Regions from separate parts of the Streptomyces capillispiralis genome, predicted to be linked through region 4. Evidence: riboswitches for the same ligand, from Rfam matches in the RefSeq annotation. Region 4 holds a riboswitch; each other region holds the start of a gene.
The links. Region 4 has a riboswitch for cyclic di-AMP ahead of FHX78_RS18115 (M23 family metallopeptidase). Riboswitches for the same ligand answer to the same signal wherever they lie in the genome.
Positions count from the first base shown of each region.

Region 1 (7,443 bases), 2.2 Mb from region 4:
AGGTGCAGGAGGTCGCGAAGTCCCGCCTGCGCCCCGACAACCGCGCGGTGCTCGTCTACGAGCCCGTCGCCCCCGAGGCCGAGGACACCGAGGAAGCCGCCGCAGTCGCCGGCACCGACGAGAACGAGGAGGCGGCCAAGTGACCGAGCTCGCCACGATGGACTTCCACCCGCAGCCCCAGGCGGGCGAGGCCAGGCCCTGGGCCTTCCCGGCCCCCGAGCGCGGCACGCTGGACAACGGCCTGACGGTGCTGCGCTGCCACCGCCCCGGCCAGCAGGTCGTCGCCGTGGAGGTGATCCTCGACGCGCCCCTGGAGGCCGAGCCGGCCGGCCTCGACGGCGTCGCCACGATCATGGCGCGGGCCTTCTCCGAGGGCACCGACAAGCACTCCGCCGAGGAGTTCGCCGCCGAACTGGAGCGCTGCGGCGCCACCCTGGACGCGCACGCCGACCACCCCGGGGTCCGCCTCAGCCTGGAGGTCCCGGCCTCACGGCTCGCCAAGGGCCTCGGACTGGTCGCGGACGCCCTCAGGGCGCCCGCGTTCGCCGACAGCGAGGTCGAGCGGCTGGTCCGCAACCGCCTCGACGAGATCCCGCACGAGCTGGCCAACCCCTCCCGCCGCGCGGCGAAGGAGCTCTCCAAGGAGCTGTTCCCGGCGAGTTCGCGCATGTCGCGTCCCCGCCAGGGCACCGAGGAGACGGTCGAGGGCATCGACTCGGCGGCCGTGCGCGCCTTCTACGAGCAGCACGTCCGCCCCGCCACGGCGACCGCGGTGGTCGTCGGTGACCTCACCGGCATCGACCTGGACGCGCTGCTCGGCGACACCCTGGGCGCCTGGACCGGCTCCCCGGGCAAGCCGCGCCCCGTCCCGGCCGTGGTCGCCGACGACACCGGCCGGGTCGTCATCGTGGACCGCCCCGGCGCCGTCCAGACGCAGCTGCTGATCGGCCGCATCGGACCCGACCGGCACGACCGCGTGTGGCCCGCGCAGGTGCTCGGCACCTACTGCCTCGGCGGCACCCTCACCTCCCGTCTGGACCGCGTCCTGCGCGAGGAGAAGGGCTACACCTACGGCGTGCGGTCGTTCGGGCAGGTCCTCAGGTCCGCCCCGGACGGCACGGGCGCGGCGATGCTGGCCATCAGCGGCTCCGTCGACACCCCGAACACCGGTCCCGCCCTCGGCGACCTGTGGACGGTGCTGCGCACCCTCGCCGCGGAAGGACTGACCGACGCGGAACGCGACGTCGCCGTGCAGAACCTCGTCGGCGTGGCGCCGCTGAAGTACGAGACCGCCGCGGCCGTCGCGAGCACCCTGGCCGACCAGGTCGAGCAGCACCTGCCCGACCACTACCAGGCGGACCTGTACCGGCAGTTGGCCGCGACCGGCACCGTGGAGGCCACCGCGGCGGTCGTCAAGGCCTTCCCGGTGGACCGCCTGGTGACCGTCCTCGTCGGGGACGCGGCGCAGATCAAGGCGCCCGTCGAGGCCCTCGGCATCGGGGAAGTCACCGTCGTTACGGCCGAGTAGCGAGCCGCGGAGGCGCACACGCGCGTGAGGCCCTGGTGACACGCGAGTCACCAGGGCCCACTCATGCCCGAATTGCGACGGAGGATGCCCGTCTGCCCTGTGGGATGCGCTACAAAAGCCGTGATCCGCTTGGGGATCGAAAGATCTCCCGCTTAGCGTCTTCCGGGCTGTTCGTCGGGCAGTGCGCCGCACCCGCGGCAGCGGACAGCCATCGCCGAGTCCCCGTACGGCGCGAGCCAGGGGAGCCGGGGACCCACCGTAGTCCCTGGGGTGAATCGGACGCCCGCGCGTGTCGTGAGGGAGTCCGTAGGAGACCTTCCTGCTCCGAACCCGTCAGCTAACCCGGTAGGCGAGAGGGAAGGAAAGGACCAGCCTCCACATGGCGTTCACCCGCGCCTCCGGGAAACACCGTCGTCCGAGCCGGACGCAGCGCGGCACCGCCCGCGCGGCGGGCGTCGCGGCGCTCGCCACCTCCGGCGTCGTCGGTTCCCTCGCGGCCCCCGCGCTCGCCGCCGGACCGGCCGCCGCACAGACCGGCCTCACCCCCGTCGTCACCCTGGGCGACGCGGTCGCCGACCGGATCGACGCCCAGGCGGCCGCCCAGCACGAGGCCGCCCGGGAGGCCGCCGAGGCCGCCGCGCGGAAGGCGGCCGAGCAGGCCGCGCGCGAGAAGGCCGCCGAAGCGGCAGCCGAGGCCCGAGCGGAGAAGGAGCGCGCCGCGCGGGAGGCCGAGCGCAAGCGTCTCAACACCTTCGTCTCCCCGATCGCCGGCTCCTACGTGTCGACCGGCTACAAGAGCGGCGGCGCCGTCTGGTCCTCCGGCAGCCACACCGGTGTCGACTTCCACGCCGCGAGCGGCACCCCGGTCCGGTCGGTCGGCATCGGCACCGTCGTCGAGGCCGGCTGGGGCGGCGCCTACGGCAACCAGATCGTCATCAGGATGAACGACGGCACGTACACCCAGTACGGTCACCTGTCCTCCCTCGGCGTCTCGGTGGGTCAGCAGGTCACCGCAGGGCAGCAGATAGGCGTCTCCGGCGCGACCGGCAACGTCACCGGCGCGCACCTGCACTTCGAGGCCCGTACGACCGCCGAGTACGGCTCCGACATCGACCCCGTCGCCTACCTCCGCGCGCACGGCGTGAACCTCTGACACCCGCGGCCGGCCGCCCGCGCGGCGGCCCCGCTCACCGTGGCCCCGGCTCCCGAGCCGGGGCTTTCGGCGTTTCAGCGGGCCGCTTGTCCAAAAAATACGCATGGTTTCCGTACCCCCTTCGGAAAATCCCGCTGATTTCAATAGAGTCACGGAACACACGTCGATCTTCGACGTTTCACGGGGATTAAGCCGGAGGTCGGTCATGCGTATTCCCGCGCACTCGGTGTGCACGGCGATCCGGGACGACATCGTCGCGGGTGTCCACGAGCGCGGCAGCCGGCTCACCGAGGAACTCCTCGCCCGTCGTTACGGCGTCTCCCGCGTCCCCGTCCGGGAGGCCCTGCGCACGCTGGAGGCCGAGGGCTTCGTGGTGACCCGGCGCCATGCGGGCGCGTGCGTGGCGGAACCCACCGAGCAGGAGGCCGCCGACCTGCTGGAGATGCGCCTGCTGCTCGAGCCGCTCGGCGCCTCCCGCGCGGCACAGCGCCGCACCGAGGCCCATCTGAAGGTGCTGCGCGGCTTGGTCAGGCTCGGGCAGGAACGCGCCCGTCAGGGCAACAGCGAGGACCTGCGCTCCCTGGGCGGCTGGTTCCACGAGACGCTCGCCCAGGCCTCCGGCAGCCCGGCGCTGGCGTCGACGCTGACCCAGTTGCGGCACAAGATCGCCTGGATGTACGCCACCGAGGGGCCGCCCGACCCGGTCGAGTACTGGGCGGAACACGGCGCGATCGTGGACGCCGTGGGGCGCGGCGACGGCGACCGCGCGCGGGCCGTCACGGCGCTGCACACCGAGCGCGCGAGCGCCGCGCACCGGCTGCGTCTCGCCCCCGGCGGCGAGCGGGCCGGCCGCACGGACCGTGTGAGGAACTCGCAACATCCCGTAAACACGCCGAGCCTGCGGCATTAACACGAGGGCCGTATACAAAGAAGAGCATTTCGTGCCGAAGTCATTCCGCTGCCCTTTTCCGCAGTGCGGTGAATTCACGGCCGCGGCTTTCCGTGTGCCCGCGCGGACAATTCTGGGTGCCCGCGCGAACAATCCGAGGTGCTCGTGCGGATGCTTTGGCGTACCCGGGCGGACGCGTTCCTTTCTGCCCGTGCGGATGGAGTCCCGTGCGGTGCGCTCCCGTGTCCGCGCGCACAACGCGCGCCGGGGAATGCGGCCGGCCGATCCGGTGGGCAGGGAACACGACGGAGCCGCGCCACCCGGGAAGGGCGACGCGGCTCCGCGGCTGTCACACGTGGGCTCAGACGGTCTCGGGAAGTTCCTCGAGGCCCTCGGAGACCAGCTTCGCCAGACGGTCCAGGGCGACGTCCGCGCCCTCCGCGTCGGAAGCGAGGACGATCTCCTCGCCGCCCTGGGCGCCCAGGCCGAGGACGGCCAGCATGGAGGCCGCGTTGACGGGGTTGCCCCCGGCCTTGGCGATCGTCACCGGGACGCCTGCGGCCGTGGCGGCTCGGACGAAGATGGAGGCGGGGCGGGCGTGGAGACCCTCGGCCCAGCCGACGTTGACGCGGCGCTCAGCCATGTGTTGCTGCCCTTCGCTGTTCAGGGTTGTCTAGACCAGTTTCCCACATCGTGAAGCGCGGCCCGGAGCGGCCTGCGCGCCCGCTCCCGGTGACCGCCGGACCGCGGCCTCGGTCCGGCTCCCGTCCACCACAGACTGCCTCGCGCCGTTGTCGTACGCGAGCCGTACTCTGGGGCCCATGCAGACCTCGTCGGACCGGCACGAGTATCCCGCCCACTGGGAGGCCGACGTGGTGCTGCGCGACGGCGGCACCGCGCGCGTCCGCCCCATCACCGTTGATGACGCCGAGCGCCTGGTCAGCTTCTACGAGCAGGTGTCGGACGAGTCGAAGTACTACCGCTTCTTCGCGCCCTACCCTCGCCTGTCCGCCAAGGACGTCCACCGCTTCACGCACCACGACTTCGTGGACCGGGTGGGACTCGCGGCCACCATCGGCGGCGAGTTCATCGCCACCGTACGCTACGACCGGATCGGCGCCGACGGGACGCCCGCCTCCGCGCCCGCCGACGAGGCCGAGGTCGCCTTCCTCGTGCAGGACGCCCACCAGGGCCGGGGCGTCGCCTCCGCCCTGCTGGAACACATCGGTGCCGTCGCGCGGGAGCGCGGCATCCGCCGGTTCGCCGCCGAGGTGCTGCCCGCCAACACCAAGATGATCAAGGTGTTCCGGGACGCCGGGTACACGCAGAAGCGCAGCTTCGAGGACGGTGTCGTCCGCCTGGAGTTCGACCTCGAACCCACCGACCGCTCCATGGCCGTGCAGCACGCGCGCGAACAGCGCGCCGAGGCCCGCTCCGTGCAGCGCCTGCTCGCCCCCGGCTCGGTCGCCGTGGTCGGCGCCGGACGCACCCCCGGCGGCGTCGGCCGCAGCATCCTCGACAACCTCCGGGACGCCGGCTTCACCGGGCGGCTCTACGCCGTGAACGAGGCGTTCCCCGAGGACCGCGAGGAACTCGACGGGGTGCCCGCGTTCCGCTCCGTCCGGGCCGTCGACGGGCCCGTGGACCTCGCCGTCGTCGCGGTGCCCGCCGAGCGCGTCCCCGGGATCGTCACCGAGTGCGGGGAGCACGGAGTGCAGGGGCTCGTCGTCGTCTCCGCCGGGTACGCCGACTCGGGCCCGGAGGGCCGCGAACGCCAGCGCGCCCTCGTACGGCAGGCGCGCACGTACGGCATGCGGATCATCGGCCCGAACGCGTTCGGTGTCATCAACACGTCCCCGGACGTGCGCCTGAACGCCTCCCTCGCACCCGAGCTGCCCCGCCCGGGCCGGATCGGGCTGTTCGCCCAGTCCGGCGCCATCGGCGTCGCCCTCCTGTCGCGCCTGCACCGGCGCGGCGGCGGCGTCACGGGGGTCACCGGCGTGTCCACGTTCGTCTCGTCCGGCAACCGCGCCGACGTCTCCGGCAACGACCTCCTTCAGTACTGGTACGAGGACCCCGACACCGACGTCGTCCTGATGTACCTCGAGTCCATCGGCAACCCCCGCAAGTTCACCCGCCTCGCCCGCCGGACGGCGGCGGCGAAGCCGCTGGTCGTGGTCCAGGGCGCCCGCCATGGAGCGGGCCCCAGGGGGCACGCCGTACGGGCGACCCGGCTGCCTCACGCGACGGTCTCCGCGCTGCTGCGGCAGGCCGGGGTGATACGGGTGGACACCATCACCGAACTGGTCGACGCGGGCCTGCTGCTCGCCCGCCAGCCCCTGCCGGCCGGGCCCCGGGTGGCGATCCTCGGCAACTCCGAGTCCCTGGGCCTGCTGACCTACGACGCGTGCCTCGCCGAGGGGCTGCGCCCGCACCCCCCGCTGGACCTCAGCACCGCGGCATCGGCGGCGGACTTCCACGCCGCGCTCTCCCGCGCGCTGGCGGACGACACCTGCGACGCGGTGGTGGTCACCGCGATCCCGGCGGTGGGCGAGGGGTCGGTCGGCGACGCGGCGCTGGCGCGGGCCCTGCGCTCGGCCGCCGCCGCGGCCCCGGCCAAGCCGGTCCTCGTGGTCCACGTGGAACTGGGCGGTCTCGCGGAGGCCCTCTCGGCCGCGACGAGCACGGCACCGCAGCCACCCGCGGGCGGCGCACCGGAGCCGACCGCGGGCGCCGCGCCCCGCGCGGCAGCGGGCTCCGCGCCGATACCGGGAGACGGCGCCGCCCCCGAAGCACCAACAAACACGGCCCCCGCCCCGGTCCCCCAGGCCGCCCCGACGCCCCGACCGCCCGCGGGCACGCCGACGCCCGCCCCCTCGCCCCACCCCACGGCGGGTCCTTCCGCCACATCAGCCACCGACACCCCTCCCGCCACACCCCCCACGGACGACCGCACGCCGCCCCCCGCGACCTCCCAGGACACCCCACTCGCCCCCGTCGCACCCCCCGAGGACGCCCACCTCATCCCCGCCTACCCCGCCGCCGAACGTGCCGTCCGCGCTCTCGCGCAGGCCGTCGCGTACGCGCAGTGGCGCCGGGACGCCGCCGACCCCGGCAAGGTGCCCGAGTACGAGGACATCGACGTACGGGGAGCCGCCGCCCTCATCGACGGGCTGCTCTCGCGCGGTCAGGGCCTCACTCTCGGCAGCGACCGGACCTGCGACCTGCTCGGCACGTACGGCATCCCCGTGCACCGGGCCCTGTCCGCCCCCACCCCCGACGCCGCGGCGGAGGCCGCCCGCACCCTCGGCTATCCCGTCGCCCTCAAGGCGACCGCCCCGCACCTCAGGCACCGCGCCGACCTCGGGGGCGTACGCCTGGATCTCGCGGACGAGGAGCAACTGCGCCGGGCGTACGCCGAGTTGACCGAGCTGTTCGGCGCGCCGCAGGAGCTGCGTCCCGTGGTGCAGCGCATGGCACCGCGCGGAGTCGACACCGTCGTCCGCGCGGTGATCGACCCGGCGGCCGGAGCCGTGCTGTCCTTCGGCCTCGCCGGGGCCGCCTCGCAGCTGCTGGGGGACAGGGCGCACCGGCTGATACCCGTCACCGACCGGGACGCGACCTCACTGGTGCGATCGATCCGGACGGCCCCGCTCCTCTTCGGCTGGCGCGGCTCGGCACCGGTCGACACCCCCGCCCTGGAGGAGCTGATGCTGAGGGTGTCGCGGCTGGTCGACGACCACCCGGAGGTCGTCGCGGTCACCCTGGAGCCGGTGGTCGTCGCCCCGCACGGCGTGAGCGTCCTGGGCGCCTCCGTACGACTGGCCCCGCCGCCCGCCCGCGACGACCTCGGCCCGCGGACCCTCCCGGCGT
Region 1 covers NZ_VIWV01000001.1:2,033,537-2,040,979, reverse strand. Annotated here, with positions in the region: gene FHX78_RS08220 (M16 family metallopeptidase) at 1-143, shown strand, start outside; gene FHX78_RS08215 (M16 family metallopeptidase) at 140-1,528, shown strand; cyclic di-AMP (ydaO/yuaA leader) riboswitch at 1,731-1,895, shown strand; gene FHX78_RS08210 (M23 family metallopeptidase) at 1,908-2,681, shown strand; gene FHX78_RS08205 (GntR family transcriptional regulator) at 2,887-3,591, shown strand; gene FHX78_RS08200 (HPr family phosphocarrier protein) at 3,932-4,213, opposite strand; gene FHX78_RS08190 (bifunctional acetate--CoA ligase family protein/GNAT family N-acetyltransferase) at 4,392-7,443, shown strand, end outside.
Region 1: it holds a riboswitch for cyclic di-AMP, as region 4 does, so the genes downstream of both, FHX78_RS08210 (M23 family metallopeptidase) here and FHX78_RS18115 (M23 family metallopeptidase) in region 4, are expected to answer to the same signal.

Region 2 (7,443 bases), 3.3 Mb from region 4:
CCTGCCGTGGGTCGCGCTCGACACCGACGCGACCGAGGAGCGGGGCGAGGTCTACGGCTGCGCCCTCGGCTGGTCGGGGTCTTGGCGCATCGGTGTGCACCGCCTCCCCGACGCCCGCGTGCAGATCACCGGCGGCGCGGGGCACGACGACTCCGGCCTGCTGATGCTCGGCACCGGCGAGACGTACGTCACGCCGGTCTTCGCGGGCCTGTGGAGCGACGGCGGCTTCGGCGGCGCGAGCCGCGCGTGGCACGCCTACCAGCGGACGTTCGTCGTCCCCGACGCGGACCGGGACCGGCCGGTGCTCTTCAACTCCTGGGAGGCCACCGGCTTCGACATCGGCGAGGAGCAGCAGCGGGCGCTCGCCGAACGGGCCGCCGCGATGGGCGTCGAGCTGTTCGTGGTGGACGACGGCTGGTTCGGCGCGCGCACCGGCGACCGGGCAGGACTGGGCGACTGGACGCCCAACCCCGACCGCTTCCCGGGCGGCCTGAAGCCCCTCGCGGACCATGTGCACGGGCTCGGGATGCGGTTCGGCATCTGGGTCGAGCCGGAGATGGTCAACCCCGACAGCGACCTGTACCGGGCGCACCCCGACTGGGTGCAGTTCCAGCCGGGGCGCCGGCGCACGGAGTTCCGCAACCAGCTCGTCCTCAACCTCGCGCGCGACGACGTGCGGGAGCACCTCTGGCGCCGGCTCGACGCGCTGCTCTCCGGCGCCCCCGTCGACTACGTGAAATGGGACTTCAACCGCTGCTTCACCGACGCGGGCTGGCCCGACGACCCGTATCCGCAGCGGCTGTGGACCGACCACGTGCGCGGGCTGTACGCCCTGCTGGACCGGCTGCGGGCGGCCCACCCGGGGGTGGCCTTCGAATCCTGCTCGGGCGGCGGCGGCCGGATCGACCTGGGTGTCCTCTCGCGTACCGACCAGGTGTGGACCTCGGACAACACCGACCCCCTCGACCGGCTCGCCATCCAGCACGGCTTCAGCCAGCTCCACCCGGCCCGGGTCATGGCCGCCTGGGTCACCGACAGCCCGAACGCGATGCTCAACGGCCGGGTCAGCACGCTGCGCTTCCGGTTCGTCAGCGCGATGGCCGGAGTGCTGGGCATCGGCGGTGACCTCGCGCGGTGGAGCGGAGAGGAGCTCGCCGAGGCGCGGGAGTGGGTCGCGCTCTACAAGGAGATCCGGCCCGTGGTGCAGCGCGGCGACCTGTACCGGCTGCGTCCGCCGGAGGGCGGGCTGAGCGCGGTGCAGTACGTCCTCGGCGACGACACCGTCGTCCTCGCCTGTCTTCAGGCGCAGCACTACGGGGAGCCCGTGCCCGCGCTCCGGCTGCGCGGCCTCGACCCGGCCGCCTCGTACGAATGCCTCGAAACGGGCGAAGTGCACCGTGGTGCCGTCCTGCTGCACCACGGGCTGCTCACCGGTCTGCGGGGGGATCTGGACGCCGCGGTGTTCCGGCTGAGGCGCCTGTGATTGGATGATTAGGTCGTTCTGTCCGATTAAGTAGCTTCGGTATAACGTGCCCCGAAAGAAAGGGAGATGGGGAGGGGGTGCGTGAGCATCGTCATATCCGTGACGATGTGTTGTCGCCATGTTCACGTAATTTCGAGCAATGGCAAGGGAATTCGGCGCGGAATCGGAATCCCGGTCGACGCTCGGTGACGTCCTTTCCGTCCGTGGATCACGGAAAAAGGCATACCCGGAGAACCTCGCGCTTGTCCCTTCACGTCCGGGTCGCTTACGTTCGCCACCGATCCGGACGGACGCCTAATCCTGCCGCCGCCCGGAGCCCGCACACACTGACCCGTGTACGGCAGGAGCGGGGGACCCACAGGTACGACTGCCTGTTCCGGTCTCCGGAACGGCTTGGGGTTAAGCCGCGCGAAAGCGCGGCCGGGCATCTCCAGTCCGAACCCGACAGCTCACCTCGTAGGCGCCGGAGAGGAAATCGTCATGCCCGCGAAGGGTAAGCACCGCCGTACCAAGGCCCAGCGTTTCACCCGCTCCATAGCCGTCGCCGGAACCGGTGGCGCCGCGCTCGCCCTGCCGCTCCTCGGCGCCACCGGCGCGCACGCCGCCACGCCGCAGGCGGCCCCCGAGAAGGCCGTCCAGTCCCTTTCCGCGGCCGGCCAGAAGGCCGCCGCCCAGAAGAGCGACGACGCCCGCACGTACACCGTGAAGGCCGGCGACTACCTCGCCAGGATCGCCGAGACGCAGGACGTCGACGGCGGCTGGAAGAAGCTCTACGCGGACAACCGCGAGGTCGTCGGTGACGACCCGTCGCTCATCCACCCCGGTCTGAAGCTCTCCCTCGACGGCGAGGCCGCCAAGAGCGCGCCGGAGAAGTCCTCTTCCGCCGACCCGGCCGCTTCCGCCGAGCCGAAGGCCGAGAAGCCCGCCGCGAAGCCGTCCGAGCAGCCCTCGGCGGACACCTCCGCGCAGCAGACGACCACCGACCAGGCCGCGAACACCTCCGGTCACAGCTCCCCGGTGCCCGGCGGATCCCTCGGCACCGCCTACAAGGTGGCCGGCAGCATGTGGTCCAGCGGCTACCACACCGGTGTCGACTTCGCCGTCCCGACCGGCACCTCGCTGAAGGCCGTCGGTTCCGGCACGGTCGTCTCCGCGGGCTGGGCCGGCGCGTACGGGAACCAGGTCGTCATCAAGCTCGCCGACGGCTACTACGCCCAGTACGCCCACCTGTCCTCGCTGTCCGTCTCGGCCGGCCAGACCGTGAGCGGCGGCCAGCAGGTCGGCCTCTCCGGCTCCACCGGCAACTCGACCGGCCCGCACCTGCACTTCGAGATCCGCACCACGCCGGACTACGGCTCCGACGTCGACCCGGTCTCCTACCTCCGCTCCAAGGGTGTCGCCATCGGCTGACCCCGAGCGAACCGCCTGACACGCCGCCGAAGGCCGGACCCCGATCCCCGGGTCCGGCCTTCGCCGTATTCCGTAGTTGGCCAACATTTTGAGAGTGTCTTATCTCACCGACCGTCAACCCATTCCTACGGTCGCGTAGGTCACATTCCAAGGTGAATCATGAGCGGTTGTGGCAGACGATTCGAAGAATGACAGCAGAACAGTGATCGGGTCGTACGTGGCGGTGGGGGACAGCTTCACCGAGGGCGTCGGCGATCCCGGCCCCGACGGGGCGCTCGTCGGCTGGGCCGACCGGTTCGCCGTGCTTCTCGCCGACCTCCGGCCCGAAGGCGACTTCCAGTACACGAACCTCGCGGTGCGCGGAAAACTGCTGGACCAGGTCGTGGCGGACCAGGTGCCCCGCGCCGTCGAACTCGCCCCCGATCTCGTCTCGTTCTGTGCGGGCGGCAACGACATCCTCCGGCCGGGCAGCGACCCGGACGAGGTGGCCGAGCGTTTCGAGCGGGCGATCGCCGCGCTCAGCGCCGTGTCCGGCACGGTGATGGTGACGACCGGCTTCGACACCCGCGGCGTCCCCCTGCTCAAACACCTGCGCGGCAAGATCGCCACGTACAACGGGCACGTACGGGCCGTCGCCGACCGGTACGGCTGCCCCGTGCTCGACCTGTGGTCCCTCAGGAGCGTCCAGGACCGCAGGGCCTGGGACGCCGACCGGCTGCACCTGTCACCCGAGGGGCACACCCGCGTGGCGCTCCGCGCGGGCCAGGCCCTGGGCCTCCAGGTCCCCGCCGACCCGGAACAGCCCTGGCCGCCCCTGCCGCCCCGCGGCACGTTCGAGGTCCGCCGGGACGACGTCCACTGGGCCCGCGAGTACCTGGTGCCGTGGATCGGCCGCCGGCTGCGCGGCGAGTCCTCGGGGGACCACGTGACCGCCAAGGGCGCGCTGTCGCCGGACGACATCAAGGTACGGATCGCGTCGGTGGCGTGACGATCACGCGGGACTGGCGTGTGCGGCCGGCGGCCGCGGCGGACGTCGAGGCGGTGGCCGAACTGCGCGCGCTGGTGCTCCGCCCGGATCTGGAACGGCTCGGACGGTACGACGGCCGACGGGTGCGGCAGCGGCTCCGGGACGGCTTCGACCCCGCCCACACCTGGGTGATCGAGGTGGGCGGCGCCTTCGCCGGCTGCGTGGCGCTGCGGCCGGCGGAGGACGCCCACTGGCTGGAGCACTTCTACCTGGCGCCCGGGCACCAGGGCGACGGCATCGGCTCGGGCGTGCTGCGCGCGCTGCTGGAGCGGTGCGACCGCGCCGGGGCCGTCGTCCGGCTGAACGTGCTGCGGGGCAGTGCGGCCCGGCGGCTGTACGAACGGCACGGGTTCACGGCCGAGACCGAGGACCCGGTGGACGTGTTCATGGTGCGCCGGCCGCACCGGCCGTCCCTCCCGCATCCGGCCCCGCCCCGCCGGACCGGCCGCACATAATGGAATGTCTGACCGACGACCTGGAGGTACCGTGGCCGCTTTCCGTCTTCCGAGCTCCGGGCTCAGCGCCCTGCGGCCCGTGGCCTTCGGCGCGGACCCCACGGGCGAGCGCATGGCGCGCATCCGCAGATCCCCGCACTTCAGGGACGGCGTGTTCCAGAACCCGGGAGGCACCGCCAGGATCCGTCCCTCGGGCTCGACCCGGGACCTGGCGAAGACGTACATCGACAAGGAGAGCCGGTCCCGCCGCGCCCCGCAGGGCACGATCCCGGTGCACTCCACCACCCTCGCCGACCTCTCCCGCCCGCCGGCCACCGGTCTGCGCCTGACCTGGATGGGCCACTCCAGCGTGCTCGCGGAGATCGACGGGCACCGGGTCCTGTTCGACCCCGTCTGGGGCGAGCGCTGCTCGCCGTTCCCCTTCGCCGGGCCCCGGCGGCTGCACCCCGCGCCCCTGCCGCTGGCCGCGCTCGGCCCGGTCGACGTCGTGGTGATCTCGCACGACCACTACGACCACCTGGACCTGCCCACGATCAAGGCGCTGGCCGGCACGGACACGCTGTTCGCCGTGCCCCTGGGCGTCGGGGCGCACCTGGAGCGCTGGGGCGTCTCCGCCGACCGGCTGCGCGAGCTGGACTGGCACGAGGCGACGAAGGTCGGCGGGCTCACCCTGACCGCCACCCCCGCCCGTCACTTCTGCGGCCGGGGACTGCGCAACACCCAGCACACCCTCTGGGCCTCCTGGGTGGCCGCGGGCGAGGAGCACCGGATCTACCACAGCGGTGACACCGGCTACTTCGAGGGCTTCCAGGACATCGGCGCCGACCACGGCCCGTTCGACGCCACGATGATCCAGGTCGGCGCGTACTCGGACTTCTGGCCCGACATCCACATGACGCCCGAGGAGGGTGTCCGCGCGCACCTCGACCTCCAGGGAGGCGGTCCGGGCGGGGTGCTGCTGCCGATCCACTGGGGGACGTTCAACCTGGCGCCGCACGCGTGGGCGGAGCCGGGGGAGTGGATGAAGGACGCGGCCGAGGAGGCCGGGCAGGCGGTGGCGTTCCCGCGTCCGGGTGAGCCGTTCGAGCCGGCGGGGGAGCTGCCGGGGGAGGCGTGGTGGCGGGCGCTGTCGGGTCCGCTCGCGCGTCCGTGGCACCGTCCCCGGGTCGCCGGGGGCGCGGCCGGGACGAGCAGGGGGGATCTCGACCTCGCCGGGGAGCGGTGACGCCGGGGGGAAGAGGCGCGGAGGCCGGAGCGTCTTTCGCTCTCCTGGGTGCCGGTCACGGGACAGGGCGCGAGGTCCTGAGTGGCCCTGAACAGGGCCGGAAACCGGGGAGCGGTGGGATTCCCTGTCGTGTGATGATCCTTCCGGTGCGCCGGGGGCTTCCGGCGCACCAGTCGCCGTAACACACCCTTGGGGGGTAGCAATGAGTCTGTTATCCGCTGGACGCCCGGTACGTCTCAGATCCGGTGCCGCCGTGGCGGTGGCGACCGGTCTGCTGGTGACCGGCCTCGCCTCGCCCGCGTTCGCCGCCGACGACCCGCCCCAGACCGACCAGCTGTGGATCAACACGCCGTACGAGCAGACGCTGCCGATCGGTACCGACGGCGGTCGGCCGGAGTCCCGCACGCTCGGCGTCGGCCTCTCCCACGACAACGACAACTTCACGGTGACCGACGGCAGGCTCACCGTCGACATCTCCGACCTCGCCGGGGTCGCCGAGGTGGCCTGGTCCGACAACTGCACGCCGAGCGGCGCCGGCGCGGTGTGCGACATCCCCGTGGTCCCCGCGACCGGGGGCGACTACGAGGACCAGGTGTACCTGACGGTCCGTGCGGCCGACGGCGCCGAAGTCGGCGCGCGGGGCAGGATCACCTACGAGGCGACGGCCACCGGCGGCCCCGACGGGACGCTCACCGCGCCGCACGAGAGCTTCGACACCACGCTCACCGTCGGCGCCGGACCCGACCTCGCCATCGACCCCGTCGCCGACATCGAGGACGGTCTGCCCGGCGACGAGCGGACGATCCCGTTCAAGGTCACCAACAAGGGCAACCGGAGCGCGAACGGGTTCACCGTCAAGCTGTTCGCCTCGTACGGCCTGACGGAGCTGACCCGGTACGACGCCTGCGCCTACACCACGTCGGACGGCGGCGACTACGCGCCGTCGACCAGGGCGACCTGCACGTTCGATCAGGTACTGGCGCCGGGCGACTCCTTCGAGCTGCCCGAGCCGCTGACGGTGCGACTCGCCCCGCACGCGCTGAGCGAGCGGCTCGACATCGACGTCGAACCGGGCGGCGGCGCCCAGGACATCGACTCCGAGAACGACTACCAGGCCCTCCGGATCGGCGCGGAGAACACCGCGGACTTCTCCGTGACCGGTGACACCGTCTCCGGCACGGCGGGCGAGACGGCCACGGCCGAACTCACCTTCGAGAACAAGGGCCCGGCCTGGTTCGGCAACCTCGGCTCCGGCGACCCGGTCGCCGAGGTCCGGCTGGTTGTTCCCGCAGGCCTCACGGTCACCGGCGTGCCGTCCGGCTGTTCCCCGCGCACCCTCGACGGCGGCTACCACCCGAAGCAGACGGGCGCCCCGCGCTACGACTGCACCCTGCGGTACTGGGTGCTGGAGGACACCCGGCGCACCTTCGCGTTCTCCGTGCGCATCGACACGGTGGTGCCCGGCGCGACCGGTGCCGTGAGCCTCCACCCCTCGTTCGGCGAGTTCGGCGAGCACCCCTTCGACTTCGACCCGGATCTCGGCAACAACACGGCGGTCCTGGCCGTCAACTGACCGGTCCGCGGGTCCGGAGCAGCGGCCCGAGCGGCTGCTCCGGACCCGGGGTCCTGACGCCGGGGACGCGCTCGTCACCCGGCGACGTCGACTCCGTATCCGCGGGGTGCGTGCGTCCGGAGAGGCCGTGGCCTTGGCCGGCGGACCGTGGGCGCCAGGCGGGCCCCGTCAACTCCGTGACGTAGGTGGCCCGGTGTCCCGCCGTGGCCCGGCCGGCGGTCAGGGACAGGACTCCTCGAACTTGACCGCCTTGAGCGTGACCGGCTGCCC
Region 2 covers NZ_VIWV01000001.1:928,210-935,652, reverse strand. Annotated here, with positions in the region: gene FHX78_RS03690 (alpha-galactosidase) at 1-1,483, shown strand, start outside; cyclic di-AMP (ydaO/yuaA leader) riboswitch at 1,798-1,961, shown strand; gene FHX78_RS03685 (M23 family metallopeptidase) at 1,964-2,893, shown strand; gene FHX78_RS03680 (SGNH/GDSL hydrolase family protein) at 3,096-3,881, shown strand; gene FHX78_RS03675 (GNAT family N-acetyltransferase) at 3,878-4,375, shown strand; gene FHX78_RS03670 (MBL fold metallo-hydrolase) at 4,407-5,600, shown strand; gene FHX78_RS03665 (COG1361 family protein) at 5,854-7,173, shown strand; gene FHX78_RS03660 (PASTA domain-containing protein) at 7,393-7,443, opposite strand, start outside.
Region 2: it holds a riboswitch for cyclic di-AMP, as region 4 does, so the genes downstream of both, FHX78_RS03685 (M23 family metallopeptidase) here and FHX78_RS18115 (M23 family metallopeptidase) in region 4, are expected to answer to the same signal.

Region 3 (7,443 bases), 440 kb from region 4:
TGGGGGACGTCCTGCTCCAGGTCGTCTTCCACGCCCGGATCGCCGAGGAGCACGAGGAGGAGCCGTTCTCCGTCGACGACGTGGCGGGCGGCATCGTCGCCAAGCTGATCCACCGGCACCCGCACGTCTTCGGTGAGGAGACGGCGACCACGCCGGAGGACGTCAAGGCGCACTGGCTGCGCACCAAGGCGGAGGAGAAGCGCCGCAGCTCGGTGACGGAGGGCGTGCCGCTGGGCCAGCCCGGACTGGCCCTGGCGGCGAAGCTGGCGTCGCGGGCGCGGACGGCCGGACTGGACGTGCCGCTGCCGACGGGGGAGGGCGTCGGCTACGAGCTGCTGGCGCTGGCGGCGCGGGCGGAGGCGTCCGGGACCGACCCGGAGGCGGCGCTGCGGGCGGCGGCGCGGGCCTACCGGGACGCGATACGGGCGGCGGAGGGCGGCCAGGACGGAGCCTGACCCCGGGGCGGGGCACACGAGAATGCCGCCCCGCCTCCCCTTCCCTCCCTGCCCCCGGGGTTCCGCCCCCGGACGCCCGTTCGCGCGGTCGCCCGCGCCCCCAGCCGAGGTCGCCGTATGCCTGACCAGCCCACCCCGCCACCGCACGCCCGCCCGCACGGCCCCGTCCCCGAGCTGTTTACCTGGGAGTTCGCCGCCGACCCCTACCCCGCCTACGCCTGGCTGCGCGAGCACGCGCCCGTGCACCGGACGCGGCTGCCCAGCGGGGTGGAGGCCTGGCTGGTCACCCGGTACGCGGACGCCAGACAGACCCTCGCCGACCCCCGCCTGTCCAAGAACCCGGCGCACCACGACGAGCCCGCCCACGCCAAGGGCAAGACCGGTATCCCCGGGGAGCGCCAGGCGGATCTGATGACCCATCTGCTCAACATCGACCCGCCGGACCACACCAGGCTGCGCCGGCTGGTCAGCAAGGCGTTCACCCCGCGCCGGGTGGCCGAGTTCGCGCCCCGGGTGCAGCAGCTCACCGACGGGCTCATCGACCGGTTCGCGGCCGGCGGCTCCGCCGACCTCATCCACGAGTTCGCCTTCCCCCTCCCCATCTACGCCATCTGCGACCTGCTCGGCGTCCCGCGGGAGGACCAGGACGACTTCCGGGACTGGGCGGGCATGATGATCCGGCACCAGGGCGGCCCCCGGGGCGGCGTCGCGCGGTCGGTGAAGAAGATGCGCGGGTACCTCGCCGAGCTCATCCACCGCAAGCGCGAGGAACTGCCCGCCGAACCGGCACCGGGCGAGGACCTCATCTCCGGCCTCATCCGCGCCTCCGACCACGGCGAGCACCTCACCGAGAACGAGGCCGCCGCCATGGCCTTCATCCTGCTGTTCGCCGGCTTCGAGACCACCGTCAACCTCATCGGCAACGGCACCTACGCCCTGCTCACCCACCCCGGCCAGCGCGAGCGCCTGCAACGGGCCCTGGCCGCGGGCGACCGGGGACTGCTGGAGACGGGTGTCGAGGAACTCCTGCGCTACGACGGCCCCGTGGAGCTCGCCACCTGGCGGTTCGCCACCGAGCCGGTCACCATCGGCGGACAGCGCGTCGCGGCCGGCGACCCGGTCCTCGTCGTCCTCGCCGCCGCCAACCGGGACCCGGAGCGGTTCGACGGCCCGGACGTGCTCGACCTCGGCCGCCGCGACAACCAGCACCTGGGATACGGCCACGGCATCCACTACTGCCTGGGCGCCCCGCTGGCCCGTCTGGAGGGGCAGACCGCGCTCGCCACGCTGCTGACCCGGCTGCCGGATCTGCGGCTCGCCGTGGAACCGGCCGAACTGCGGTGGCGCGGCGGACTCATCATGCGCGGACTGCGCACGCTGCCGGTGGAGTTCACTCCTGCGCACACCTGAGGGCCGACCGCCGCGCCCAGTGCCCCGGAGCGGACCAGCGCAAACATGACTCGCCCTCAACTCTGTGATCTTCACGTGATCTGCGCGGCATGAACTTGTGACAAGTGATCCTCTGCCGATACGTTCACCCATCAGCGCGGCCCTTCGGCTTCACTCGCCGCGCGGGTCATCGCTGTCTCGCGAAAGGTCTCCCGCATGCTCTCCGGGAACGGTCGGCACCGCCGCCCCCGCCAGGCTCCGGCTCTTCTCGTCGCGGCCGGAGTGACCGGCTCCGCCATCGCCATCCCGCTCCTCGGAGCCGGCAGCGCCAGCGCGGCCGACGGCGCGACCTGGGACCGCGTCGCGGAGTGCGAGAGCGGCGGCTCCTGGAGCCAGAACACCGGCAACGGTTATTACGGCGGCCTGCAGTTGACCCAGGACGACTGGGAGGCCTACGGCGGCCTGGACTACGCGTCGAGCGCCGACCAGGCCAGCCGGGGCCAGCAGATAGCCGTGGCCGAGCGGGTCCTCGCCGACCAGGGCGTCGGCGCGTGGCGCACCTGCGGCCTGCTCGCGGGCCTGGACCAGGACTCGGCGTCGGTCGACATCGACACGGGTGTCGCGGAGGACTCGACGCCGGACCCGTCCGGATCGCCGGACTCCGGTGACGCGTCCGCCTCCTCCTCGCCGTCGCCCACGTCCGAGCCGTCGTCCACCGCGGACGCCACGGAGGGTTCGAAGTCCCCGGAGGGCGCGGAGAGCCCGGAGAGCACGGCCGACGCGTCCGCCGACGCCTCCGTCGGGACCGACACCGGCACCTCCCCCTCCGCTTCGGCCACCCCGAAGACCGACGAGTCGGACAAGCTGGGGCAGACCGACGGCTCTTCGGGCCTCACCGGAACCGAGGGCACCGGCTCCGGCCGTCACCGCGGCGGCAGCGCCGAGGAGGGCGTGACCGAGGACCGTACGTCCGAGTCGTCCGGCCGGCACGCCTCGCGCGGCGACGACGCCTCGCGCGACGCCGCCGACGGCTCCTACACCGTGCGCACCGGGGACAGCCTGTCGTCCATCGCCGACTCCCTTGAGCTGGACGGCGGGTGGCGCGCCCTGTACGCGGAGAACGAGCAGGTCGTCGGCACCGACCCGGACCTCATCCTGCCGGGCCAGGAGCTCGCTGTCGGGGTCGAACCGGGCGAAAAGTGACGCCCGAAAACGCCTGGGCACGGCGGCAGTTGGCGTCATGATTCGCGGCGAATGTCCGATTTAAAGGCTGTGAGAGATAGGTCTCAGAAGCCCTGATCGTCTTTGTCATTCCGCCGATCACGTGCCTACGGTCGAGACCGCTCGCCAATGCGGGCCCCGGCCGCCGCAACGCCGAATCCTGCCAGTGGCGGCCCGGGAACAGTCGTCGCGTCATGCGCCGTAGGCAGGAGCGGGGGACCCAAGGTAAGTGCCGGGCCCAGCAGTTGTGGCTGGCTCGGCTTGGGGTGAAGCCGCGGTTCGTGAGAGCCGTGGCCGGGCAACTCAACCGGCCCGAACCCGACAGCTCACCTCGCAGGCGTCGGTGAGGGGATCAACCATGCTGTTTTCCGGCAAGGGCAAGCACCGCCGTCCGTCCAAGGCCACCCGCGCCATCGCCGTCACCGGTGTCGTCGGTGCCGCCGTCGCCGCCCCGCTGATGGCGGCCGGCAACGCCTCCGCCGCCACCGCCTCCGAGTGGGACGCCGTCGCCCAGTGCGAGTCCGGCGGCAACTGGTCCATCAACACCGGCAACGGCTACTACGGCGGTCTGCAGTTCTCCGCCTCCACCTGGGCCGCGTACGGCGGCACCGCGTACGCCGCCTCCGCCGACCGGGCCAGCAAGGCCCAGCAGATCGAGATCGCCGAGAAGGTCCTCGCGGGCCAGGGCAAGGGTGCCTGGCCGGTCTGCGGCGTGAACCTGTCGAACACCCCGTACAGCGGCGGTGGCTCCGCGCAGGGCACCGAGAGCCAGGGCACCGGCTCCGCCGAGACCCGCGAGACCGAGCAGAAGGCCTCCCGCTCCGCCGAGCGCCCGGCCGCCGAGCAGAAGGCGGAGAAGAAGACCGTCACCACCCCGACCGGCAAGAAGGTCGCCAAGGGTGACGGCGAGTACAAGGTCGTCAAGGGTGACACCCTCAGCACGATCGCCGAGGAGCACGGCGTCGAGGGCGGCTGGGCGAAGCTGTTCGACCTGAACGGCGACATCGTCGAGGACGCCGACCTCATCTACCCGGGCCAGCAGCTGCACCTCAAGTAAGCGGCAGCCCCCTGCTCCCCGCCCCGGTGCGTCTCCCCCCGTACGCACCGGGGCGGGGTTTTTTCGCGCGGGTTTCCGGATTCGGCTTTGTTCCGTTCGGAAACAATTTACGCTCGGTTCTGTCCACGGGGCGGTCGACCGGCTGGCCGATCGCCCGGAGCCGGTTAGGCTCGGACTCGCAGGACCCACCGTGGTCCCGCCCACCCGCGTCACATCCAAGAAGGAGATGCTCGTGCCGTCCATCGACGTCGTCGTAGCCCGGGAAATCCTGGACTCCCGAGGCAACCCCACGGTCGAGGTCGAGGTCGGCCTCGACGACGGCAGCACGGGTCGTGCCGCCGTCCCGTCCGGCGCCTCCACCGGCGCCTTCGAGGCCATCGAACTCCGTGACGGCGATGCCAACCGTTACCTGGGCAAGGGCGTCGAGAAGGCCGTGCTGGCCGTCATCGAGCAGATCGGCCCGGAGCTCGTCGGCTACGACGCCACCGAGCAGCGCCTGATCGACCAGGCGATGTTCGACCTGGACGCCACCGACAACAAGGGCTCCCTCGGCGCCAACGCCATCCTCGGTGTCTCGCTCGCCGTTGCCCACGCCGCCTCCGAGGCGTCGGACCTGCCGCTCTTCCGCTACCTGGGCGGCCCCAACGCGCACCTGCTGCCGGTGCCGATGATGAACATCCTGAACGGCGGCTCGCACGCCGACTCCAACGTGGACATCCAGGAGTTCATGATCGCCCCGATCGGCGCGGAGTCCTTCTCCGAGGCCCTGCGCTGGGGCGCCGAGGTCTACCACACGCTGAAGAAGGTCCTGAAGAGCAAGGGCCTGGCCACCGGCCTCGGCGACGAGGGCGGCTTCGCCCCGAACCTCGGCTCCAACCGCGAGGCCCTCGACCTCATCCTCGAGGCCATCAAGGAAGCCGGCTACACCCCCGGCGAGCAGATCGCCCTCGCCCTCGACGTCGCCGCCTCCGAGTTCTACAAGGACGGCGTCTACACCTTCGAGGGCAAGGAGCGCAGCGCCGCCGAGATGACCGAGTACTACGCGGAGCTCGTCGACGCGTACCCGCTCGTCTCCATCGAGGACCCGCTGTTCGAGGACGACTGGGAGGGCTGGAAGGTCCTCACCGGCAAGCTCGGTGACAAGGTCCAGATCGTCGGCGACGACCTGTTCGTCACCAACCCCGAGCGCCTGGCCCGCGGCATCGAGGAGGGCGCCGCCAACGCCCTGCTGGTCAAGGTCAACCAGATCGGTTCGCTGACCGAGACCCTGGACGCCGTCGAGCTGGCCCAGCGCAACGGCTTCAAGTGCATGATGTCCCACCGCTCCGGCGAGACCGAGGACGTCACCATCGCCGACCTGGCCGTCGCCACCAACTGCGGCCAGATCAAGACCGGCGCCCCGGCCCGCTCCGAGCGCGTCGCCAAGTACAACCAGCTGCTGCGCATCGAGGAGATCCTCGACGACGCCGCGGTGTACGCCGGCCGCAGCGCGTTCCCGCGCTTCAAGGGCTGAGCGCCGCCCGCACAGGCGGCGTCGTCCGTACGTCCCCGTACTCGGTCCCGTACCGTGTGCGGGGACGTACGCACGTATGACCACGCACGCAGGCGAACCGGAGGCGGAGACATGGCGGTGAAGGACCGGGACCGTTTCTCCACCGCGACCAGGATCCGGCTGATCGGTGAGCAGACCGCGGCACGGGTGTACCGCTCGCAGACCAAGCGCCAGGCCCGCCGCTCGCGGCTGACCGGCCGGGCGGCGCTGCTCGCCCTGGTGGTCTGCTCGCTGATCGTGGCCCTCGCCTACCCCATGCGGCAGTACGTCTCCCAGCGCGCGGAGATCGCCGACCTCCAGCAGGAGCAGGACGAGACCCGGCAACGGGTCGAGCGGCTGCGGGACATGAAGGCGCGCTGGCAGGACGACGCCTACGCCGAGCAGGAGATCCGCCGGCGGCTGCACTACGTCATGCCCGGCGAGACCGGCTACATCGTCATCGACCCGGGTACGGCGAAGACGGCCCGCACGGATCTGGAAGCCGCCGACCGCCCCTGGTACGCGAACGTCTGGGACGGCGTCGACAAGGCCGACGCCGCCGCCCAGTGACCTCCGATACGGAAAGCCCCGGAAAGACAGGTATGGAAACCCCTCCGCCCACGACCCCGCGCACCGAGCCCACCGAGGCGGACGTCGAGGCCTTCAAGCAGCAGCTCGGGCGGCCCCCTCGCGGGCTGCGCGCCATCGCGCACCGCTGCCCCTGCGGGCAGCCGGACGTCGTGGAGACCGCGCCGAGGCTGCCCGACGGCACCCCCTTCCCGACGCTGTACTACCTCACCTGCCCCCGGGCCGCCTCGGCGATCGGGACGCTGGAGGCGAACGGCGTGATGAAGGAGATGACCGAGCGGCTGGGCACCGACCCGGAGCTGGCGGCCGCCTACCGCGCGGCGCACGAGGACTACATCCGGCGCCGCGACGAGATCGAGGAGCTGAAGGGCTTCCCGAGCGCGGGCGGCATGCCGGACCGGGTGAAGTGCCTGCACGTCCTGGTCGGCCACTCGCTGGCGGCCGGACCGGGTGTCAACCCGCTGGGCGACGAGGCGCTGGCGATGCTGCCCGAGTGGTGGCGCAAGGGCCCCTGCGTGACGCTCCCCGGGTCCGCCGGGTCCGCCGGGTCCGTCGAGTCCGCCGAGTCCGCCACGGAGAAGGAGGACGGCCGGTGACCCGGGTCGCCGCCATCGACTGCGGTACGAACTCCATCCGTCTGCTGGTGGCCGACGTCGACCCGGAAACGGGCGAACTGACGGAGCTGGACCGGCGCATGACGATCGTGCGGCTCGGCCAGGGCGTCGACCGCACCGGCCGGCTGGCGCCGGAGGCGCTGGAGCGGACCTTCGCCGCCTGCCGCGAGTACGCGGAGATCATCACGTCGCACGGCGCGGAACGCCTCCGCTTCGTCGCCACCTCCGCCTCCCGCGACGCCGAGAACCGCGACGCGTTCGTGCGCGGGGTGCTGGACATCCTGGGCGTGGAGCCCGAGGTCATCACCGGCGACCAGGAGGCCGAGTTCTCCTTCACCGGCGCGACCAGGGAGCTGGCGGGCCGGCCCGACCTGCACCGCCCGTTCCTGGTGGTGGACATCGGCGGCGGCTCGACCGAGTTCGTCGTCGGCGACGACCACGTGCGCGCCGCCCGCTCGGTGGACGTGGGCTGCGTGCGGATGACGGAGCGGCACCTGGTGCGGGACGGGGTCGTGACGGACCCGCCGTCCGAGGAGCAGATCGCGGCGATGCGCGCCGACATCGAGGCCGCGCTCGACCACGCCGAGG
Region 3 covers NZ_VIWV01000001.1:4,642,779-4,650,221, forward strand. Annotated here, with positions in the region: gene FHX78_RS20185 (nucleoside triphosphate pyrophosphohydrolase) at 1-455, shown strand, start outside; gene FHX78_RS20190 (cytochrome P450 family protein) at 573-1,865, shown strand; gene FHX78_RS20195 (LysM peptidoglycan-binding domain-containing protein) at 2,061-3,047, shown strand; cyclic di-AMP (ydaO/yuaA leader) riboswitch at 3,253-3,420, shown strand; gene FHX78_RS20200 (transglycosylase family protein) at 3,424-4,122, shown strand; gene eno (phosphopyruvate hydratase) at 4,355-5,635, shown strand; gene FHX78_RS20210 (FtsB family cell division protein) at 5,747-6,223, shown strand; gene FHX78_RS20215 (DUF501 domain-containing protein) at 6,256-6,837, shown strand; gene FHX78_RS20220 (Ppx/GppA phosphatase family protein) at 6,834-7,443, shown strand, end outside.
Region 3: it holds a riboswitch for cyclic di-AMP, as region 4 does, so the genes downstream of both, FHX78_RS20200 (transglycosylase family protein) here and FHX78_RS18115 (M23 family metallopeptidase) in region 4, are expected to answer to the same signal.

Region 4 (7,443 bases):
GGCGGTCGCCGAACTGGAGTCGGGCAACCTGGACGCGGCCTGCGAGCAGGGCGTGCGCGCGGTGGAGGTGGCGGGCCGCATCTCCTCCGCCCGCACCACCGAGTACGTCAAGGACCTGCTGCACCGGCTGGAGCCCTACGGCGACGAACCCCGGGTGGCGGAGTTGCGCGAGCGCGCCCGGCCGCTGCTGATGACCACGGCGTGACCCGGCGGCGCCGAAGGCCCGCCTCCCGGGTTTGAAGCCGTTGTCAGTGGCGCAGTGCACTATCGGAACCGGGAGGTGGTGCGGGTGGCGGGGCAGGCGTACGACTGCGACGTGCTGGTGGTCGGCGGCGGGATCGTCGGCCTGTCGACGGCGTACGCGATCAGCCGGGCGGCGCCGGGCACGCGGGTCACGGTGCTGGAGAAGGAGCCCGGTCCCGCCCGTCACCAGACGGGCCGCAACAGCGGCGTCATCCACAGCGGCATCTACTACCGCCCCGGCTCGCTGAAGGCCCGGTACGCGGTGCGGGGCGCCGCGGAGATGGTCAAGTTCTGCGCGGAGTACGACATCCCGCACGCCGTGACGGGCAAGCTGATCGTCGCCACCGCCCGCGACGAGCTGCCCCGTCTGCACGCGCTGGTCCAGCGCGGCCGGGAGAACGGCATCACGGTCCGCGAACTGGGCGCCGCGCAGATGGCGGAGTACGAGCCGGAGATCGACGGCCTGGCCGCGATCCACGTCGGCACCACCGGCATCTGCGACTTCGCCGCGGTCGCCCGCCGTCTCGCGGAGGCGTCCGGCGCGGAGATCCGCTACGGGGCGCGGGTCGTACGCGTCGACCGCCGCCCCGACCGGGGCGTCGCGGTCCTGACGGCCGCCGGCGACGTCGTGCGCGGCCGGATCATGGTGAACTGCGCCGGTCTGCACTGCGACTCGATCGCCCGCCTGACCGGTGACGAGCCCGGCGCCCGCATCGTGCCCTTCCGCGGCGAGTACTACGAGCTGGCCCGGCCCGACCTGGTGCGCGGCCTGGTCTACCCGGTGCCCGACCCGGCGTTCCCCTTCCTCGGCGTCCACCTCACCCGCGGCATCGACGGCAGCGTGCACGTCGGTCCCAACGCGGTCCCGGCGCTGGCCCGGGAGGGCTACGACTGGGGCACGGTGCGTCCCCGCGAGCTGGGCGCGACCCTGGCGTGGCCGGGCTCCTGGCAGCTGGCCCGCCGCCACTGGCGGTACGGCGGCGGCGAGCTGCACCGCTCACTGTCCAGGAGGGCCTTCGCCAAGGCCGTGCGCCGGCTCCTGCCCGCCGTGCGGGAGGAGGACCTGGTGCCGGCGGCGGCCGGGGTGCGGGCACAGGCCGTGCTGCGGGACGGCACCCTGGCCGACGACTTCCTGATCCGGGAGACCCCCCGCGCGGTCCACGTGCTGAACGCGCCCTCGCCCGCGGCGACGGCGTCCCTCCCGATCGGACGGGAGGTCGCCCGACGCGCCCTGACGGCCCTGGCGGCGGCGGAGGGGCGGTAAGGACACGGCCACCGCCCGCCGACCCCCGCCCGTGGCCCCGGGCACCGGCACCGGCACCGGGCACCAGGCACCAGATCACCGACCCCCGCCGCACGACCACGACACCCGCCCACCGGACCCCCGTAAAATCGACAGCACTGTGTCTGACTCCGTGAGCGCCACCCCCGAAGCCCCGCACCCCGCCCACTCGCCCGGTGTGTCGATCCGCCATGCCCGGGCCAAGGGCGAGCCGCGGTTCCCGGACGGGCCGAAGGCCGACCCCGCCGGATCGCACTTCGAGCGGCGGATCCGCAGCTTCCAGCCCCGCCGCAGCCGTGTCACCGCCGGTCAGGCGGACGCGCTGCAGCGGCTCTGGCCCACCTGGGGCTTCGACGTCGACGGCAGCCGGCTGCTCGACCTCGCCGCGTTCTTCGGCAACGACCACCCCGTCGTCCTGGAGATCGGCTTCGGCATGGGCGAGGCCACGGCGACGATGGCCGCCGCCGACCCCGCCACCAACATCCTCGCCGTGGACGTCCACACCCCCGGCCAGGGCAATCTGCTCAACCTCGCCGACCAGCTCGGCCTGGACAACGTACGGGTCGGCAACGGCGACGCGATCATCCTGCTGCGCGAGATGCTCGCCCCCGACTCCCTCGACGGCCTGCGCGTCTACTTCCCCGACCCCTGGCCCAAGAAGCGGCACCACAAGCGCCGGCTGATCCAGCCGGAGTTCCTCACCCTCGCCGCCACCCGGCTGCGGCCCGGGGCGGTGCTGCACTGCGCCACCGACTGGGAGCCGTACGCGGAGCAGATGCTCGACGTGCTCACCGCGCACCCGGCCTTCGAGAACACGCAGGCGGACGGCGGTTTCGCGCCGCGTCCCGGGTTCCGGCCGCTCACCCGTTTCGAGGGGCAGGGACTGGACAAGGGTCATGCCGTGAACGACCTGCTCTTCCGGCGCGTACCGCACGGCGAACGGGCCGGGCACCGCCCCGAAGACCGGGCCCGAGACAGCGTGTAGACCCTTCCCCTCCCTCGTTAGGGCCGATTCCGTGGCTTCCAGCCCCCCGTACCCGGCGCCTCCCGGCGAAGACACCGGCGGACCGCCGCGGCACGCGCACTGGTGGCAGCGCCCCTGGGTGCGCTACGGGGCGCTGATCACCCTGCTGACGCTCTCCGGGCTGGTCATCCTCGCCCTGGTCCGCGAGCAGACCGGCACGCACGGCTTCCTGGTCGGACTGGGACTCGCCGTCCTCCCGGTGCCGCTCCTCGTGGCCGCCTTCCGCTGGCTGGACCGGGTCGAACCGGGACCCTGGCGGAACCTGCTGTTCTCCTTCGCCTGGGGGGCGTGCGCGGCGGCGCTGATAGCGATCGTCGCGAACAGTTTCGCCACACAGTGGATAGCGACGGCGACCGCCGACCCGGCCGGCGCGGACACCCTCGGCGCGACCGTCATAGCCCCGGTCGTGGAGGAGTCCGCGAAGGCCGCCGCCGTCCTCCTGGTGTTCCTCTTCCGCAGACGGGACTTCTCCGGGATCCTCGACGGCGTGGTGATAGCCGGGGTCACCGCCACCGGCTTCGCGTTCACGGAGAACATCCTCTACCTGGGTACCGCCTTCGGCACCGACCAGCTGACCGGCGACAGCGGCATGGCCTCGGTGACCGCGGCGACGTTCTTCGTCCGCATCGTCATGTCGCCGTTCGCGCACCCCCTGTTCACCGTGCTCACCGGGATCGGCTTCGGCATCGCCGCGCTGTCCGGCCCCCGGCAGCGGCTGCGCCGCGTACTGCTCCCGCTGGGCGGGCTGCTCCTCGCGATGGGCATGCACGCGCTGTGGAACGGCTCCTCGACGCTCGGCCAGTACGGCTTCTTCGCGGTGTACGCGGCGTTCATGGTGCCGACGTTCGGACTGCTGACCTGGCTGGTGGTGTGGACGCGGCAGCGCGAGCTGCGGACCGTACGGTCGGAACTGCCCGCGTACGCGGTGGCCGGCTGGCTCACTCCCGCGGAGCCGTTCGCGCTCGGCTCGATGCGGGCGCGGCGCATCGCGCGGCAGTACGCGCGCCGGTACGGCGGGCGGGCGGCGGCCCGGGCGGTGGCGCAGTACGAGGCGTACGCGACCTCGCTGGCGTTCCTGCGGCACCGGGGGCGGCTCGGGCGGGCGGGGACGGACTTCGTCACGCGGGAGCGGGAGCTGCTGCTCGAGCTGTGGCACCGGCGGGGAGCGGCCCGTCCGGCCCTGGACCACGCGGCCCGCGCCCTCGCGCCCCCGGCCCCGGTCACCGCGGCGCCGTGGCCGGTGCACGGGGTGTACGGCCAGCAGCCCCATGGGCAGGGGCAGGCACACCATGGCCAGCCGTCACACGTGCAGGCGCCCCATGGGCAGCCACTACATGTGCAGGCACACCACGCGTATCCCCCACACGGCCATCCGCCGCAGGGTCCGCTGCCGTACGGGCATCCCTACGCCGCGTACGCCCCGTACCCGGACCCGCGGCCGAACCCGGATCCCCGCCGGTCCTGACCGATCCTGACGGATCCTGACCGGTCCAATCACCCCGCCTCACCCCGCCCCGCACACACCTGACCGGCAGCCCTGACGTCGGGGGGGTCGTCGTCGGGACTGCCGGGATTCAGGGGGCGTCGGTTCTCAGGGGGTGAGGCCCTTGTCGCGCAGCCAGGCCAGCGGGTCCACGCCCGAGGTGGAACCGCCGGGGTGGACCTCCAGGTGGAGGTGGGCCCCGGTGGAGTTGCCGGTGGAGCCGACACGGCCGATCACATCGCCGGTGCTGACCTTCTGGCCGACGCTGACGCTGATGGAGGACTGGTGGGCGTACCAGATCTCGGTGCCGTCGTCGAGGGTGAGCACGGTCTTGTAGCCGTAGGAGCCGTCCCAGCCGGCGGAGGTGATCGTGCCGGTGTGGACGGCCTTGATCAGGGTACCGGTGGGGGCAGCGAAGTCGAGGCCGGTGTGGTAGCCGGAGGACCAGTAGGCACCGGCCTGCATGAAGGTGGAGCTGAGGGTGTACGAGGAGGTCGGCAGCGCGTACTGCTTGGCCAGTGCGGCGAGGCGCTCCGCCTCGGCCTTCTTCCTGGCCTCCTCCTCCGCCTTCTTCTTGGCGGCGGCGGCCTTGGCCTTGGCCTCCTTCTCCGCCTTGGCGACGGCCTCGGCGGCCTCCTTCTCGGCGGCGGCCGCGGCCTCGGCGGCGGCCCTGTCCTCCGCCTGGTCCTGCTGCTGCTCGACCTGGGCCATGATCCGGGCGCGCAGCGCCTCACCGGCGCCGGCGGTGGCCTGCTCGTCGTCGGCGGCGCTCATGCCGATGTCGCTGAGGGGCGTGGCCGAACCCTTGGGGGTGTCCTCGTCGGAGATGAGGGAACCCACGTTGGGGAGGTCGGGCACGGAGATCGAGACCGGCGGCTTGCCGGTCTGGGCGCTGGCCATGCCGCCCGCTCCGACCGCGGCGATGACGCCGACGCCGAGGACGGTGGAGCTGCGGGCGAGCCCGCCGCCGCGCTGCTTGGCCACGCGGTGCCGGCCACGTACCGGGCGGATGGTCTCCGCAGTGGGGTTCCACTCCTCGAAGGGGCCCTCGTCGGTGCGGATGCCGCCGTAGGCGAAGGTGTCGCTCGGCTGGTACGGGGCCTCGGGGGCAGGCCGGTTGGACGCCACGTGGGCGTACTCCTTTCCTTCCTTCTCCGCCTACCGGGTTAGCTGACGGGTTCGGAGCAGGAAGGTCTCCTACGCGCGTATACGCACCGTGTTGCCACGGCGGTATCCACGCGATTCACCCCATGGTGATGGTTCCCCGGTTCCCTTGCGGGATTCGGCGCGTGCGCACGGAGCCGACTTCTGTGACGGCTGGGACGACCGCGCTGCGTTATCGAACGTTAATAGACGCGAGGGTCGTATTCCAAGCTGTTCCTCTTGATCGTTAACGATTTCCGTGGGGACTTAACCGCCACCGACGCCCAAAAACGGGCGAGTTGACCGCGCTTCGCGCGCCCGCTCTCTTCTGACGGTATGTCAGTTGTTATGCGCTGCGGGGTGGATCCCTCACGCTGGGTGACAGCGGAATCTCGGGAGAAGTCGGCGGGAGCCGGAAAACACCGAGGGCCGGAACCCTTTCGGATTCCGGCCCTCGGCCTTCAGTAGCGGGGACAGGATTTGAACCTGCGACCTCTGGGTTATGAGCCCAGCGAGCTACCGAGCTGCTCCACCCCGCGTCGTTGAAACCAGTGTACGCCATGCGCGGGACACGAAGCACACCCGTTGTCGCCGGCCCCGTTTCACCGGCCGGTCAGATGGCCGTTCGGCGCCTTGGCCCGGTCCTCGTACTCCGGCAGGACCACCACGGTGGCGCCCCCCTCGGCCAGCACCCCGCTGCCGTCGGCGCCCGCCACGAAGGTGTCCGGCTCGCGCCAGGCCGTGACCACCCGCCGCACCCCCGTGTCCAGGATCAGCCGGGCACAGGGCGCCGGCCGGGACGCGCGGCGGGCGCAGGGCTCCAGGCTGGAGTACACGGTGGCGGCCGGGAGCCGGGGGTCCATGGGGTCGATCTTGGCGAGCGCGGCCTCCTCCGCGTGCACCACCGGGTCGGTGCCCTCCCGGGAGTGGCCGCGCGCCAGCTCCGTACCGTCGGCCGCCACGACGACCGCGCCCACGCTGAACGCCGTCGTGGAGGGCGGGCACTCGGCGGCCAGCGCGCAGGCGAGCGCCAGCCAGTGGTGGTCGGCGGCGACGGGCAGCGGGCCGGTGCCGGGCGCGGTGGGCTCGTAGCGCGTCAAAACGACGTCACCCACCGGGCGGGTCTCGACCAGCCGCAGCCGGCCCGCCTGGTACGCGCCGGGGCCGAAGAGGCGGGGCGCGTCCGGGTCACCGACGAACAGCGGGGCGAGGACGAGCTGGAGTTCGTCCGCGAGGCCCTGGGTGAGCAGCTGGGTGTGGATCCGGCCGCCGCCCTCGACCATCAGCCGCCGGACGCCGCGCACGGCGTGCAGGTGCTCCAGCAGCCGCCGCCAGTCGAGGTCGGGGCCGAGCGGGACGACGTCGGCGGCGACACCGAGGGCGTGTGCCCGCTCGGCGCCCCGGTCGGTGGTGTAGAGCACCTTCGCGCCACCGGTGTGCCAGAACCGCGCCGCCGGGTCGAGGTCGCCGGAGCCGCTGACGGCGACCTTGAGCGGGTACTCGGGCCGGCCCGCGGCGACCCGGGCGGCGCGCCGGGCGGGCGAGTAGACCAGCAGCCGGGGGTTGTCCGCGCGGAGGGTGCCGGCGCCGACCAGGACGGCGTCCGCGGATGCCCGCACCTCGTCGACCCGGTCGAAGTCCTCCGGGCCGGACAGCAGCAGCCGCTCGGGGCCGGTGTCGTCGAGGCAGCCGTCCAGGGAGACGGCGGCGGACAGCAGGACGTACGGGTGGGGCATCGGCGTACTCCGGGCGGGGAACGGCGGCCGGCGGGACCGCGGCGGGCGGGCCGGTGCGGCCCGGTTCCAGTCTGACAACCCGCGCGGCCGGCGTACGCCCGCACCCCGCTCCCGCGCCGGGCGGGCTCAGGGCTCGATCAGGCCGACGCGGATGGCGTACCGGGTCAGTGCCAGGCGGTCCTTCAGGCCGAGCTTGGCCAGGAGGTTGGCCCGGTGCCGCTCCACCGTCTTGGGGCTGATCACCAGCAGGCCCGCGATCTGCTGCGAGGTGTGGCCCTCGGCGACGAGCTTGAGGATCTGCTCCTCGCGGTCGGTGATGGCCTTGGCGGGCAGGCTGCGGCCCTCCCGCGCGAGGTCGAGGTAGTGGTGGATGAGCGCGTTGACCGCCCCGGGGTAGAGGAACGGCTCACCGCGCATGGTGGCGCGGCAGGCCTCGACGAGGTCGCGGTCGGCGACGGACTTCAGGACGTACCCCGAGGCCCCGGCGGCCAGCGCCTCGAAGAAGAACTGCTCGTTGTCGTACATGGTCAGG
Region 4 covers NZ_VIWV01000001.1:4,205,975-4,213,417, reverse strand. Annotated here, with positions in the region: gene FHX78_RS18135 (NsdA family TPR-like regulatory protein) at 1-205, shown strand, start outside; gene lhgO (L-2-hydroxyglutarate oxidase) at 260-1,507, shown strand; gene trmB (tRNA (guanosine(46)-N7)-methyltransferase TrmB) at 1,647-2,510, shown strand; gene FHX78_RS18120 (PrsW family intramembrane metalloprotease) at 2,542-4,014, shown strand; gene FHX78_RS18115 (M23 family metallopeptidase) at 4,141-5,160, opposite strand; cyclic di-AMP (ydaO/yuaA leader) riboswitch at 5,173-5,330, opposite strand; tRNA gene FHX78_RS18110 (tRNA-Met) at 5,641-5,714, opposite strand; gene FHX78_RS18105 (dihydrofolate reductase family protein) at 5,778-6,911, opposite strand; gene FHX78_RS18100 (response regulator transcription factor) at 7,038-7,443, opposite strand, start outside.